DNA from 2 places in the Arthrobacter sp. DMZ02-1R genome. Region 2 is predicted to be linked to the other one. Evidence: riboswitches for the same ligand, from Rfam matches in the RefSeq annotation. Region 2 holds a riboswitch; the other holds the start of a gene.
What was found. Region 2 has a riboswitch for thiamine pyrophosphate ahead of AC3ANQ_RS01895 (ECF transporter S component). Riboswitches for the same ligand answer to the same signal wherever they lie in the genome.
Positions count from the first base shown of each region.

Region 1: another riboswitch for thiamine pyrophosphate. It lies ahead of AC3ANQ_RS10070 (bifunctional hydroxymethylpyrimidine kinase/phosphomethylpyrimidine kinase); the one in region 2 lies ahead of AC3ANQ_RS01895 (ECF transporter S component).

Region 1 covers NZ_CM173230.1:2,045,613-2,052,677, reverse strand. Annotated here, with positions in the region: gene AC3ANQ_RS10070 (bifunctional hydroxymethylpyrimidine kinase/phosphomethylpyrimidine kinase) at 135-1,655, opposite strand; TPP riboswitch at 1,647-1,743, opposite strand; gene AC3ANQ_RS10065 (Rne/Rng family ribonuclease) at 1,852-4,974, opposite strand; gene AC3ANQ_RS10060 (vitamin K epoxide reductase family protein) at 5,442-6,155, shown strand; gene ndk (nucleoside-diphosphate kinase) at 6,244-6,663, opposite strand; gene AC3ANQ_RS10050 (DUF4233 domain-containing protein) at 6,718-7,065, opposite strand, start outside.
Region 2 covers NZ_CM173230.1:414,677-421,741, forward strand. Annotated here, with positions in the region: gene AC3ANQ_RS01885 (DUF4235 domain-containing protein) at 1-207, opposite strand, end outside; gene AC3ANQ_RS01890 (NUDIX hydrolase) at 268-1,032, opposite strand; TPP riboswitch at 1,215-1,351, shown strand; gene AC3ANQ_RS01895 (ECF transporter S component) at 1,426-2,055, shown strand; gene AC3ANQ_RS01900 (ABC transporter ATP-binding protein) at 2,055-3,653, shown strand; gene AC3ANQ_RS01905 (energy-coupling factor transporter transmembrane component T family protein) at 3,650-4,453, shown strand; gene AC3ANQ_RS01910 (UDP-N-acetylglucosamine 1-carboxyvinyltransferase) at 4,657-6,180, shown strand; gene AC3ANQ_RS01915 (endonuclease domain-containing protein) at 6,326-7,065, opposite strand, start outside.

The DNA.
Region 1 (7,065 bases), 1.6 Mb from region 2:
CTATGTCGCCGTCCGGTACCGTGCCCGTCTACCTTACCCTGCCAGCCTGGAAAAGTACGGATCGTTGGTCCGACACGCGGCGGCTCCCGCCGAAACGGCCTGACGATCCAACTTTTCCGCGTCAGAAACCAGGCTCAACCATGCACACGTGGAGCATCAAAGAACGCAGTTTCGTAGCGGCAGGATTGGGCGAATGCTTCCATCATCGCGGCCCGCTCCCCAAGGGAGGCTGTCTGCGCGGCAGCATCTGTGATGTCGATTGCCCTGCGGGTAGCCTCAGCAAACGCCTCGTCCGCATAGGTGCGCAGCCAGTCCGCATAAGGGTGCTCCTCCGAGGCTTCCGCCTGAAGATAGCCATGATGGAGCTGCTGTCCCACCTCGGCGTACAACCAGTAGCAAGGCAGGACGGCAGCCAGTAACACGGCATAGCTGCCCGACGCCGATGCCGCCAGCAAATGGTCCACGTAAGCTTTGGTGACAGGTCCCGGTTCTCCGCTTGCCTGGCGTCCGCTGAGCCAGTTCCGGTGCAGCTCGGACTCGACTTCAAGGCACATCTGCGAACCGCGGGCCCAGAACAGCTGTTCGGTCTCGCTGGGAGCGAGGGCGCTTGCCCGCGCCAGAACCCGGGAATAGCCGTTGAGATAGATGGCATCCTGCGACAGGTAGTAGGTGAACTGCTCTTCACCAAGCGCGCCGGACTGCAGTTCCCTGATGAAGTCCAGTCCGTAGATGGCCTCGAGTTCCGATTGGGCGGCGTCCCACATCCGGACCGCGAAAGCACCCGGTTGGAGGGCGTGCTGGTGCGCGTGGAAGTGGTGGATCGGTCCGTTGCCTTTCCCCACTTCCAGCACCTCGGACTGGGTCAGCGCCTCCTGGAGCCACGGCTTGACAACGCGCAGTGCTGACTCCCAATCGCCAAGCCGCGCCTTCGCCGTCGCCATCGCTGAGGACAGGGAACACCCCGTGCCATGGCTGTTGCGGGTCTCCACCCGCAGGCCGCCGAACTCGACGACGTCCTGGCTCAGGAGTCCCCCGGTGTTGACCAGGGCGTCCGGGCAGTCGGTTCCCCTCAGATGGCCGCCCTTCACCAGGACGGTGTTTCCGCAGGCAGCAGCCAAGCGCTTGCCCTGCTCCAACGCCGATGCCCAGTCAGTGGCTTCAGGTTCGCCAAGCAGCATGGCCAATTCAGGAAGGTTGGGGGTCACCAAGTCAGCGAGGGGCAGAAGTTCCCGCAGTGCGGTTTCAGCGGACTCCGCCAAGAGCCGGTCGCCGCTGGTAGCGATCATCACTGGATCCAGCACGACGACGGCGGGGCGCGCCTCGCCGAGCCAGCGGCGAACTTCGTGGATGACCGCGGCGTCCCCGAGCATACCGATTTTGACGGCATCAACCGTGATGTCGGTGCTAATGGCGTCCAACTGCTGGCGCAAGAACGCCACGGGAGGCACATGGACGGCAGTGACCCCCTGCGTGTTCTGTACGGTGAGCGCAGTGATGACGGCCATGCCGTAGCCGCCGTTGGCCGCAATGCTCTTCAGATCGGCTTGGATCCCGGCACCACCCGAAGGATCCGAGCCGGCAATGCTGAGGACCCTGGGGATAGGGCGCTGGATGGCCTTGAGCGGGTAGACAGCTGATTGGGCTGAAACAGTCATACGAGACATCCCTTCGCCGGTGCTAACCGGACAGGTTCAACGGGTCTGGTCTCAGCCGGCTTGGTGCGCGGCACCCCGTGTCAGTCCCTTAGCTTAACCCGGATCACACGGCGCCCGCTGAAATGGCCAGCAACGCCGAAGCCCCGGCGGTTTCACAGGAGCGGAAACGGCCGGGGCTTCGGACAGGGTACTTCGCTCAGAGCTCGGACTTGGGCACGCCGACTCCGAGGATGATCGGTTCCGCTGCCGCCGTCGACTTAGCCGGAGCAGCATCGGGGGCCTTGGCCTCGTGCGCGGCCCCGCCGGAGGCAGGGGCGGCAACCTCGTGGTGCTCCACGTCGGTGGCGTTGGCGGCACCCTGGGCCCGGCTGGCGCTACGGTTGCGGCGACCTCGGCGTCCACGCGATCCTGATTCCGAGGACTCCCCGGTTGCAGCGGCGGAGGCCCCTGCGGGGGCTTCCTGGGCTTCTGTCGCCATCCTCGCGGTGTCCGGGGCCTCGCCGAGGCCTGCGAACGCCTTTGCCAACAGATCCAAGCTCATGGCTGGTGCGCCACTCGCTGGCTCTTCTTCGTGGTGGACGAAAGGCAACGCCACTTCCTCGCCGCCGAATCGCAGGACAGGCTTTGAACGTTCCTCGCCACTCGAAGCGGCAGCAGGAGCCTGAACCGGGGCCGCGGGAGCCTGGACCGGGGTTGCTTCCGCTACGTGCCCGCCAGCGAGCGATTCCGCGGCGTGGTGTAGCTCGTCGTCGTGCAGGTGTGCAGCGTGGGCCGCAGCCGCGATGGTGGCGAGGGCAGCGCGGGTTGCTGCCAGACGATTAGGATCCGTCGATTCGACGTGGACCGGAGCCGGAGGGGTCAGCGGAAGCTCAGTTGTCCCTTGCCCCGTGCCCCTGCCGCGGCGGCGCTTGCGCTGCTCCGGGCGGACAGTCGGCTGTGACTCCGTGCGCGGGTGGTGATGTTCAGCGGCCACCACGTTGGCCCGGCGGTGCTCCACGGGCTCGTCGCGCGTGACGATTCCGCGCCCTGCGCAGGTTTCGCACTGCTCGCCGAAGACCTCAAGCAGTCCGGTGCCCATACGCTTGCGGGTCATCTGGACCAAGCCAAGCGAGGTCACTTCGGCAACCTGGTGCTTGGTGCGGTCCCGGCCGAGGCACTCGACCAGGCGGCGCAACACGAGATCGCGGTTGGATTCCAGGACCATGTCGATGAAGTCGATGACAATGATTCCGCCGATGTCGCGCAGGCGCAGCTGACGGACCACTTCTTCGGCAGCTTCAAGGTTGTTCTTGGTGACGGTTTCCTCGAGGTTGCCACCGCTGCCGGTGAACTTCCCGGTGTTGACGTCAACAACGGTCATGGCCTCGGTGCGGTCGATCACGAGGGAGCCGCCGGAGGGCAGGAAGACCTTGCGATCCAATGCCTTGTGGATCTGTTCGTCCACGCGCCATGCCGAGAAGATGTCCTGGTCTGAAGTCCACTTCTCAAGGCGGCCTACCAGATCCGGAGCCACGTAGGTCACGTAAGCCTCGATGGTGTCCCAGGCTTCATCGCCGGAGACGATGAGCTTGGAGAAGTCCTCGTTGAAGACGTCACGGACAACTTTGATGGTGAGGTCCGGTTCGCCGTACAACAGTTCGGGCGCGAGGATCTTGGTGGACGTGGACTGGCTTTCGATGCCTTCCCACTGGGCCCGCAGTCGGTTGATATCGTGCGTCAGCTCTTCCTCGGAAGCACCTTCAGCCGCGGTCCGGACAATGACGCCCGCGTTGTCGGGGAGGCGATCCTTGAGGATCTTCTTCAGACGGTTGCGCTCGACGTCGGGCAGCTTGCGGGAGATGCCGGTCATGGAACCCCCGGGCACGTACACGAGGTAGCGGCCCGGGAGCGAAATCTGGCTGGTCAAGCGCGCACCCTTGTGGCCAACGGGGTCCTTGGTGACCTGTACCAGCACGGAATCGCCGGACTTCAGGGCGTTTTCAATGCGGCGCGGTTTGCCTTCCAGAGTGACGGCGTCCCAGTTGACTTCACCGGCGTACAGCACGGCGTTGCGGCCGCGTCCGATGTCGACGAATGCGGCTTCCATCGACGGCAGAACGTTCTGGACTTTGCCCAGGTAGACGTTGCCGATCAGGGAATCCTGCTGTGTCTTGGACACGAAATGCTCCGCGAGCACGCCGTCTTCCAGGACACCGATTTGGATCCTGTCGTCGCGCTGGCGAACGATCATCTGGCGGTCCACGGACTCGCGGCGAGCCAGGAATTCGGCTTCGGTGATGACCTGGCGGCGGCGACCGGTCTCGCGGGACTCGCGGCGGCGCTGTTTCTTGGCTTCAAGGCGAGTGGAGCCCTTGACGCTAGTGACGCGGTCGGAGCTGCTGGTGGACTCAACGTGTGCGCGGGGAGCGCGGACACGGGTCACAGTGTTGGGGGGATCGTCGTCTCCGCCGCCCGTCAGCTCCAGGTCCTGGTCGCCACGACGGCGGCGCCGACGACGTCGGGAGGTCACGCCTTCCTCAAGGACTTCCTCGGTGCCGACTTCCACTTCGTCATCGGATTCCGCGGAAGCTTCTTCTCCAGCGGCATCTTCGCGTTCGGTGCCGCGACGCCCGCGGCGCCCGCGGCTGCGACGGCGGCGGCGGCTGCCGGCATCATCGAGCTCGCCCTCCTCGGCAGCTTCCTCAACGTCGGCTTGAGATTCCCCTTCGACGACGGCCGGCTTGGCAACTGCGCTCAAGTCCGGTGCCTGGAAGATCATGGACGTGACGGAGGCCGGTTCCAGGAACAGCGAGGCGACCGGGCTTGTAGCTGCGGGCTTGGCGGCCGGTTCCTCGGTGGTTTCCTCGGGCGCAATCTCCGCAGCCGGCGGTTCCACGGGCGCAACCTCGGTAACCAGCGCTTCAACCTCGGATTCTTCGGCAACCGGCTCTGCGGTCTTCGCCTTCGTAGTACGACGACGGCGGACCGGCTTTTCCGGGACCGCTTCAGTTTCTGCCGCAATTTCAGGTTCCACGACGGCGGCAGCCTCTGCTGCCTCGCCACCGGCGGGAGCTTCCTGTGCGAATCCTGGCAGCGGCTCGGGAGTTTCGACCTTCTTGCGTGTCCGGCTACGCCGGACAGGAGCCTTGGACGCTTCGGCGCCTGCATCTTCGGTAGGCGGCTCCGCAGCGGATGCGGCAGCACCGGCGTCGGGGGTTTCTTCCGCAGCGAACGTCTTCGGCACCGCCTTGCGGCGGGTTCGGGTGGCTTTCTTGGGCGCTTCAGTGGTCTCGGTGGACGCCGCATCTTCGGCGACGGCTACAACTTGCTCGTTATCCATATGTGGTGACACTCCTGCCCTTGCGCAACCGCCACATCCGGCGCCCAGAGGGGCAAATATTGTCAAAACCCGCAGGCGTTGACAGAAGTCAGTAGTGGTCTCTCCGGTTCGCACCAGCTTGAGGGTGCGGCATTCACGGAAAGCCGGCCTTGATCCAAACCCGTTGTTCTAGTGCCACAACCAGGTGCCGTCCATTGCCACCGCGGGCCTACCGTGGATCAACGGATCCTGGGCATGCCCTGCACGTGAATGGCGGTCTTGCGAACAAGATACCGGACCGGATTCCGCATGTGGATCGGCTTCCGGCCATGTTCATTCTCTCACACGCCCGCGCTCCCGGCAGGAATCACCTCGCGAAAGCTTGCGTGCCGTGACCCTCTGGACGCCGCATCCAGCCACCGAGGCTAGAATCCTCCCAAGAGCACCCCCGGCCCCGGGCCGGGCTTTCCAGTAAAGGACCGCTAACCATGCCGAGCCCCGCCAGCCCGAACCTGGCCAATAACGACGCCCGCTCCCTCCGGCACGAGAAAGCCCGGAAGGACAATGCAAGGAAAAGCCCCGATGGAGGAAACACCGCCGACGCGGCGGTACCGCCCATGGTCCGCGACCGGCCCATTGCGTGGTTGCTGCTCGTCACCGGTGCCATAGCCTGGCTGGCATCCGGCGCGCTCGTCCTCGAGAAATTGCAGGTCCTCATCGACCCGAACCACGCAACGGTCTGCGACGTCAATCCGTGGGTGTCCTGCGGCAGCGTCATGAAGACACCGCAGAGTTCGGTCTTCGGCTTCCCCAACATGTTCATCGGCATCGTGGCCTTTGCCGTGATCATCACCACTGCCATGGCAATTTTTGCGGGGGCCAAGTTCGCCCGCTGGTACTGGATCGGGCTTCAGACCGGCGTGACGCTGGGCTTCATCTTCATCGTGTGGCTGTGGTCGCAGGCTTTGTATGTCATTCACATCCTGTGCCCGTTCTGCATGGTGGTGTGGGCATGCATGATTCCGCTTTTCGTGTTCGTGACCATCAGGAACGTGGTGCATGGGGTCATTCCGGCTCCCGCGCGCTTGGCCAAGATCCTGGGCGAATCCGGTTGGATCATTTCCGCGCTGCTCTACGTTGCCGTGATTGCGAGCATCTTCTTTGCCTTCATCAACGTCTTCATTGGCACATCGGGCTACTGAGCGCTTATACCGTAATTGAGCAATTAACCTCAGAAGGGGCCCGTGTTCGCGTGAACATGGGCCCCTTCAGCCATTGGCTTGGGGAAAACTACGCGCCGAACCAGATCTTGATCTCGCGCTCGGCGGAATCCACCGAGTCGGAACCGTGCACCAGGTTCTGCTGCACGGCCAGGCCCCAGTCGCGGCCGAAGTCACCGCGGATTGTGCCGGGTGCCGCCGTCGTCGGGTCCGTGGTTCCGGCAAGAGAGCGGAAGCCCTCGATCACGCGATGGCCCTCGAAAATGGCGGCGACAACCGGGCCGCTGAGCATGAACTCAACCAGCGGCTCGTAAAACGGCTTGCCGAGGTGCTCTTCGTAGTGCTCTTCCAGCAGCTCGCGGGTGGCGTTGACCTTCTTCAATTCGACCAAGGAGTATCCCTTGGACTCAATGCGGGCGAGGATGCTGCCGCTCAGGTTGCGGGCGACGCCGTCGGGCTTGATCAGTACAAGGGTGCGCTCAATGCTCACGGTTGCTCCAATGTGGTGGTGTGTGGGTTTCCCAGCCAGTTTACGGGGTTAGGCTCAAACGGACTGACCCGTAGCGTCTTCCCCGTGCGAGGCGTTCCACTCGGCTTGTTCGCGATCGCGCTTGGCATTGTCGCGGTCAATCCTCATGCCGGCGCGGATGCCGTACCACCAGCACGCCGCAAACAGGATTCCCACGACGAACATCGTAGGCTCGGCGAATCCAGTAAGGATCAGGACCAGCTGCAAAACCCAGCCAACTCCGACGCCCCACGGCTTGCTGAGGACAGCACAGGCCAGGACCAGCACCACGCTTAATGTAATGCCGAATGTCAGGATCAGTGCCGGCGATATCTCTCCACGCTTCAGGCCGAAAACAGCCAAAGTGGCGAAGAAAGCGACGAA
Region 2 (7,065 bases):
GCCGGCTACAACCTGGATGATGGTGCTGACAGCGGCCGAAATCAGGGCGAAGGTCAGCGCTGAGCGCAGGCTGGTTTCCATGTCGTCGTGGCCTTTGGGCGGCTTGTTGCCCGTGGCCTTTTCCCACAATGCGTTGACGAGCTTGCTGCCGACGATTCCTGCGCCGATGCTCACACCGGTGCCGAGCAGTTTGAAGAGCAGGTTCATTCCGGGACTCCTTGCGGGAGGAAACAGGACCATCCCCAGCCTAACCCCACTTCAGGACAGTCACGGCGCAACGGATGGGGGTTGGCGCCTGAGCCGGAAGAACTCCTGCAGTGCTCCGGGCTCCGGCCGCACGGGCACGATGTCACGCTCTTCAGCCAACACGGCCTCCACCGTGCCGAGCGCGAGCAGTTCATCAAGCAGGACCAAAGTGGGCGGCATGAGCTTGAGGGTTCCCGCAGCCTCGGCATCCAGGATTCCGCGGACTGGCATCCACAGTGATGACGACGCCTCCGTCGTCTGGTGCTGCGGCTCGGCCCCAACGGACGGGCAGGCAACGTAGAAATACGTGTCGAAGCGCTTGGGCTGGTCTTCCGGAGTGACCCAGTTGGCCCATGGGCGGAGGGTGGCGGCGTCGAGCTTCAGCCCGGCCTCTTCGAACACCTCACGTTGCGCGGCCGCCAGCACCCGGCCGGCATTGTGCCGAGCCGATGCAGGCTCGACGGCGATGCTGCTCCGGTGCCACGCGGCGGCATGCTGCTCAACGACGTCGTCCGTGAAGTTCCAGCCGGTGCTGTCCGCGTGATCCACCCGGCCCCCGGGGAAGACCACCATGCCCGCGGCGAAATCCATCGTGGACACCCGGTGCTGGACGAACACTTCCAGATCGCTCACGGCACCTTCGGAAATCGCCGCGCCGCCGGCACCTTCAGAACGGGCCGAACCTCCAGGGCTCGCGGGAATGGGAGCATCGCGGACCAGGATCACGCTTGCGGCGAGCCTCGGTTCGGTCACCATGGTGCTGTTCGCTTCGCCTTTGCCTGTCAAGACCGCTCCTTTGCCCTGCTTGCTGCGTCGGATTCTGCTGGATCATTCTCCCAGCTTCGGTGGCCGCCCGTGCCATTTCGGGCCTGCTCGCGCCCGCCCAGCGAGTGATCCAGCAGAATCCGTCGCTTTCCGCTCGGCAACCCCGCCAAGGTGTAAACTGAACCACGCCCAAAAGGGTGGATTGATAACGACAGGGGAGCGCCGCCGTCGGGCTCGCAGCAATGCGGCACGGAGGAGGGGCGCTGAGAGTGCGGACAGCCGCAGACCCTCGAACCTGATCCGGCTAGTACCGGCGCAAGGGAGTCGAGTTCTCATAGTGTCCGGAACCGGCGGCGGAAGCCGCTCGCAGGCAAACCGGAAACACTTTCCCCTCCTGTTCCTCAGGAGGACAAAATGACTGGTATTTCTGCAAAGCCGGGCCTCACCAAGCCCGGTTACAACTGGCGCGTCGTGGACATCGTCGTGGCGGCACTGATCTCGATTGCCGGCGGCGTGATCTTCTGGGCATGGGACCAGATGGCTCTCGTTGTCACGCCCGCGACCGCCGGCTACCCGCCGCTGGGCGGCCTGATCGCCGGCGGTTGGATGATTCCGGCAGTGCTGGGCATGCTCATTGTCCGCAAGCCCGGTGCGGCAATTTTCTGCGAAATAGTGGCCGCCACCAGCGAGCTCATCATGGGTAACCAGTACGGCACCACGGTCCTGATCTCGGGACTGCTCCAGGGCCTGGGCGCGGAACTCGTTTTCCTGGCGTTCATGTACAAGAAGTTCAACCTGCCGGTATCCCTGCTGGCCGGAGCCGGTGCGGGCTTGTTCTGCGGACTGAACGATTCCTTCCTGCCGTGGGGCTGGAACATCGAGTACGAAGCCGTTGCTAAGCTCGCGTACATCGCGTTCTGCACGATTTCCGGGGCCGTCATCGCCGGTGCCCTGTCCTGGATCGCGACCCGCGGCCTCGCCAAGACCGGTGTGTTGAGTGCGTTCGCGTCCCGCAAGGCCGCCTCGGAGCCCGTCTTTTCCTGATGCCCAGTCCTGATTCCGGCACTCCTGCTGTGGTGCGACCCGCCGCCATTTCCGCGCAAGGCTGGGGCTGGCGGCACGCGGGCCGCACCACGCAGGCCATCCACGCCCTGGACCTGGACATCCGTCCGGGCGAGCGGGTGCTGCTGCTTGGCCCCTCGGGCGCAGGCAAGTCGACGCTCCTGCATGCTCTCGCGGGAGTGCTGGGCGAAGAAGGCGACGACGCCGACGAGACCGGCTCGTTGCTGGTGGACGGCGTCTCGCCGAGGGCACAGCGGGGACGTGCCGGACTCATGCAACAGGACCCTGAAACCCAGGTGGTGCTTTCCCGGCTGGGTGACGACGTCGCCTTCGGTGCCGAGAATCTTTGCGTGCCGGGGGAAGAGATCTGGAAGCGGGTCCATGAAGCGCTCGACGACGTCGGGCTGCGGAATAGTGCCAGCGGCAGCTTTGCGTTGGACCACCCGACGTCGGCCCTCTCCGGTGGGCAGAAACAGCGCCTCGCGCTGGCTGGCATCCTGGCGATGCGGCCGGGCTTGATCCTCCTCGACGAGCCGACCGCCAACTTGGACCCTGCCGGCGTGCTGGAGGTCCGCGATGCCGTAGGCCGTTGCCTGGACAAGACCGGCGCCACCCTGGTGGTGGTGGAGCATCGGGTCTCCGTCTGGAAAGACCTGGTGGACCGGATCGTGGTCCTTCAGCCGGGTAGCGGCTCTTCCGAGGAAGGCTCGACGCCGGCGGTGCTCCTGGACGGCGATCCGGACACGGTTCTGGCGCAAGCAAGGGACATGCTCACTACGGCGGGCGTCTGGGTTCCCGGTTATGTGCCGGCCACCCGGCCACGTTCCAGAACAGCAGGCGGCTCCGGCGCGGCGGGCGGTGGAGAGTTGCTGCTCGCCACCCGGGAGCTTGCAGTGTCACGTGAACGGGCACGCCGCCGCGGGTTCACAACCATCCCGCCTCAACCTGTGCAGACCGGGCTCGACGCCCAGGTGCTCGCCGGCCAGGCGCTGACCATCACGGGCCCGAATGGTGCCGGAAAATCTACCTTCGCCTTGACCCTCGCCGGGCTGCTGGCGCCCGTGGCCGGCACGGTGACTGCCGCCGTCGGGCTCAGCGACGGCGCTGGCGCCGATCCTTTCAAGTGGAAGGCCCAGCAACTGATCTCGCGGATCGGGACCGTGTTCCAGGAACCAGAACACCAGTTCGTCACCGGCCGGGTGCTCGACGAGTTGATGTTCGGACCCAAGCACCTTGGACACGGCGAGGAGCGCGTGGACGAGTTGCTGGAACGGCTGAGGCTGGGGCACTTGGTGGACGCCAATCCGTACACGCTCTCCGGCGGGGAAAAGCGCCGGCTGTCCGTGGCCACCGTGCTTGCCGCGCACCCGCGGGTCCTGGTGCTGGACGAACCCACTTTTGGCCAGGACGCCAACACCTGGGCTGAGCTTGCGTCCTTCCTGTCCGAACTGCTCGACGCCGGCACCTCCGTTGTTTCCGTGACCCACGACCAGGAATTCAGCTCCGTCCTGGGCGGCACCGAGATGCGGCTTGCGCCTGCGTTCCAAGGCAGCGCCCGGCAGGAAGCGGGTGCGGCATGAGGGAAGCGTTGAGCATGCGCGGCAACAATGCGCTCCTGACGCGCGCGAATCCGCTGGCCAAGTTCGTGTCGGTCTTCCTGATCACCTTGGTGCTGGCGTTGTCCATTGACGTGGTGTCCGCCTCGACAGCGCTCCTCGGCGAACTGGCGTTGTTCCCCCTCGCAGGGCTCACCGTGCGCTTGCTGTGGCAGCGCGGCTGGCCCCTGATCATCGCGGCAGCGCTGGGTGGCTGGAGCACCGCGATCCTGTCAGCTGTCAGCGGCAGGATACTGCTCGACGTCGGGATCTGGTCCATCAGCGAAGGCTCGCTCCAGCTGGGGCTTGGGTTCATGCTGCGAGGCTTGGCGATCGCGTTGCCGGCCATTCTCCTGATGAGTTGCACCGATCCCACCGATCTTGCCGATGCCTTGGCGCAGAAGGCGAAACTGCCGCACCGCTTTGTCCTGGGTACCTTGGCCGCGCTGCGGCTCGTGGGGCTCATGGCGGAGGAGTGGCAGACCATCGGCATGGCACGGCGCGCGCGAGGTGTCGGCTCGCATGGGAGCCCGCTACAACGGTTTAGGGCCATGCTCGGCCAGAGCTTCGGCCTGCTGGTCCAAGCGATCCGCCGGGCATCCCGGTTGGCCGTGACCATGGAGGCACGTGGCTTCGGCGGTGGCCGGCGGACCTGGGCGCGCGAATCCACCTACAGCCGGTTGGACGCCTGGGTCCTGGTGGGTGGGATGTTCATCGCAGCCGCGGCTGTGCTCGCAGCCCAATGGGCAGGGACGTGGCACTTCGTCTGGCTGAAGCAGGGTTAGGGCCCGGCTGGCTTGCCTACGGGAGTGTTCGGGTACGGTGGGCCCGCATGAGTGCGCCCGCACCGCCGTCGAACTGTGACTGAGCCTCCCTCCCAGCCGCTGGCGCGTCAACGCATATCGCACCAAACGACTATTCTGCCGAAAATGCGGCGTGTTGCACCATAAAATGGGCCTTCGTAGACCATCTATGATATTTATTGGTCATGACGCAACCGACTGCCGAACATGTAGGTCTCCTTCTTCGCGACGCCCGCGGCGAAAAGGGCTGGACACAGGGACAGCTCGCTTCCGAACTGGGCACCAGCCAAAGCGCCATTGCCCGAATGGAACAAGGCAAGCAGAACCTCAGCCTCCGGATGATCGAACGCCTTGAGTCAATCTTCGGTCGCACCATCGTCAAAGTCGGCAAGCGACAGATGACCCACCTGCGTGTCGAGGGCGGACGCACGCTCTCCGGCTCGGTGGACGTCAACAGTAGCAAGAATGCCGGCGTCGCGCTGCTTTGTGCGAGCCTCATCAACCGCGGCACCACCACCTTGCGCCGGCTGGCCCGGATCGAAGAAGTCAACCGGATCGTCGAGGTTTTGACCTCAATCGGTGTCGAATGCACCTGGCTGAACGGCAACGATTTGCGCATCCGCCGCCCGAAGACCCTTGACCTTGCCTCCATGGACGTGGAGGCGGCGCGCCGCACTCGCAGCGTCATCATGCTGCTGGGTCCCCTCCTCGATGAGGCGGCCTCGTACCAGCTGCCTTACGCCGGCGGTTGCGACCTCGGGACTCGAACTGTGGAACCGCACATGCAGGCGCTGCGGCAGTTCGGGCTCTCCGTGGAGGCCAAGTCCGGCTTCTATTCCGTGCAGGCCCCACCGGCCGACGGCGATCACCGCACCTTCGTGCTCACGGAGCGCGGTGACACGGTGACGGAGAACGCCATCATGGCCGCAGCCCACCGCAGCGGCACCACGGTGATCCGCAACGCCAGCCCCAACTACATGGTGCAGGATCTCTGTTTCTACCTTCAGGGGCTCGGCGTGGTGATTGACGGGATCGGGACAACCACCCTGAAGATCACCGGCCGTCCGGCGATCGACGTCGACATTGAGTACTTCCCGTCTGAAGACCCGATCGAAGCCATGAGCCTCATCACGGCAGGCATCGTGACCAACTCGGAGGTCACCATCTGCCGGGTTCCGATTGAGTTCATGGAGATCGAACTGGCCACGCTTGAGCAGATGGGCCAGCAATTGGACATCTCCGGCGAGTACTTTGCACGCAACGGACGGACACGCCTGGTGGATGTCACCACTAAGCCATCCCGACTGCGCGCCCCCGAGGACAAGATCCACCCGATGCCGTTCCCCGGGCTGAACATCGACAACTTGCCTTTCTTCGCGGTCATCGCTGGCAATGCTGAGGGCCAGACCATGATCCACGACTGGGTCTACGAAAACCGGGCCATTTACCTAACCGAGCTCAACAAGCTAGGAGCCCAGGTACAGCTCCTCGATCCGCACCGCATCTACGTCAATGGCCCCACCAAGTGGCGTGGGGCGGAAGTGGGGTGCCCACCGGCCCTCCGTCCTGCCGCTTGCCTGCTGTTGGCCATGCTGGGGGCCCGCGGCACATCCGAGTTGCGCAATATCTACGTGATTGAACGCGGATACGAGGACCTGGCCGAGCGGCTCAACACCATCGGCGCCAAGATCGAGTACTTCCAGGACTGACGGCGTCGGATGGCCGTGCTGAACTCGGCCCTGGTCGGGCGGAACATTCTGCTGGATCACCCAGAGTGTGCTGTCGCCCAGGCCCGGAAACCCGCGGTTGTCTCTTCCACCAGTGGCGGTGATCCAGCAGAATCCGTCGTCGCGATCACTTCCGTCCGCTGTCCAGGGCCAGGACGGCGCGGATTTCCTCCATCACTTGCTCCGGGTTGTTCCAGATCTTCTCGGGGGCGAAGCTCAGGACGTCAAAGCCACGTACCTGCGCAGCGTTCAGTCGTGCCATGTCTTTCCTCCACGCCTCCCGGGAACTATGGAACGCGTAGCCATTGACTTCAACGATCAACCGCCTGCCAATCAAAAAGTCGACCCGTCCGACACTGCGGATACGGACTTGGCGGCGGAATGGCAGGCCTTCCGATTCGAACAGCAGACGGGCGCTGATCTCGGGTACGGATTCGGACAGTCCGTCTGCCTTTGCCAACAGCCTTCTGGCGTTTCCGTAGTAGTCGGCAGAGATCTCACTTTCGATCATGGCCTGCGGGATGCCGAACTGCTGCATGGCCGACTGCGCAATGGAAATAGCATCCACGTCCGGCAAACAGCTCAGAGCATGAATGACGGTGTCTTCTACGGATGCCACGGGGACGGCAATCTTTGGAGACAGGCGAAGCCCGCCATGCCGGACGAAGCCCTTGCCCCGGCAGTGGCGCGCGGCCAGGTGTACATGCCTGGGTTTGTCCTTGATCCACAGGCCGTAGCGTAAGGCGGCACTTGCGCAGGTGAGCTGCCCGTTGTTGAGGATCGCCGTGAGGTATTCCGGATCCGCCGACGGGAGGGCCCACACGCCCTTTCGTGGTTGGTGTGCCCCGGCGGAAGCCAGCTTGTGGA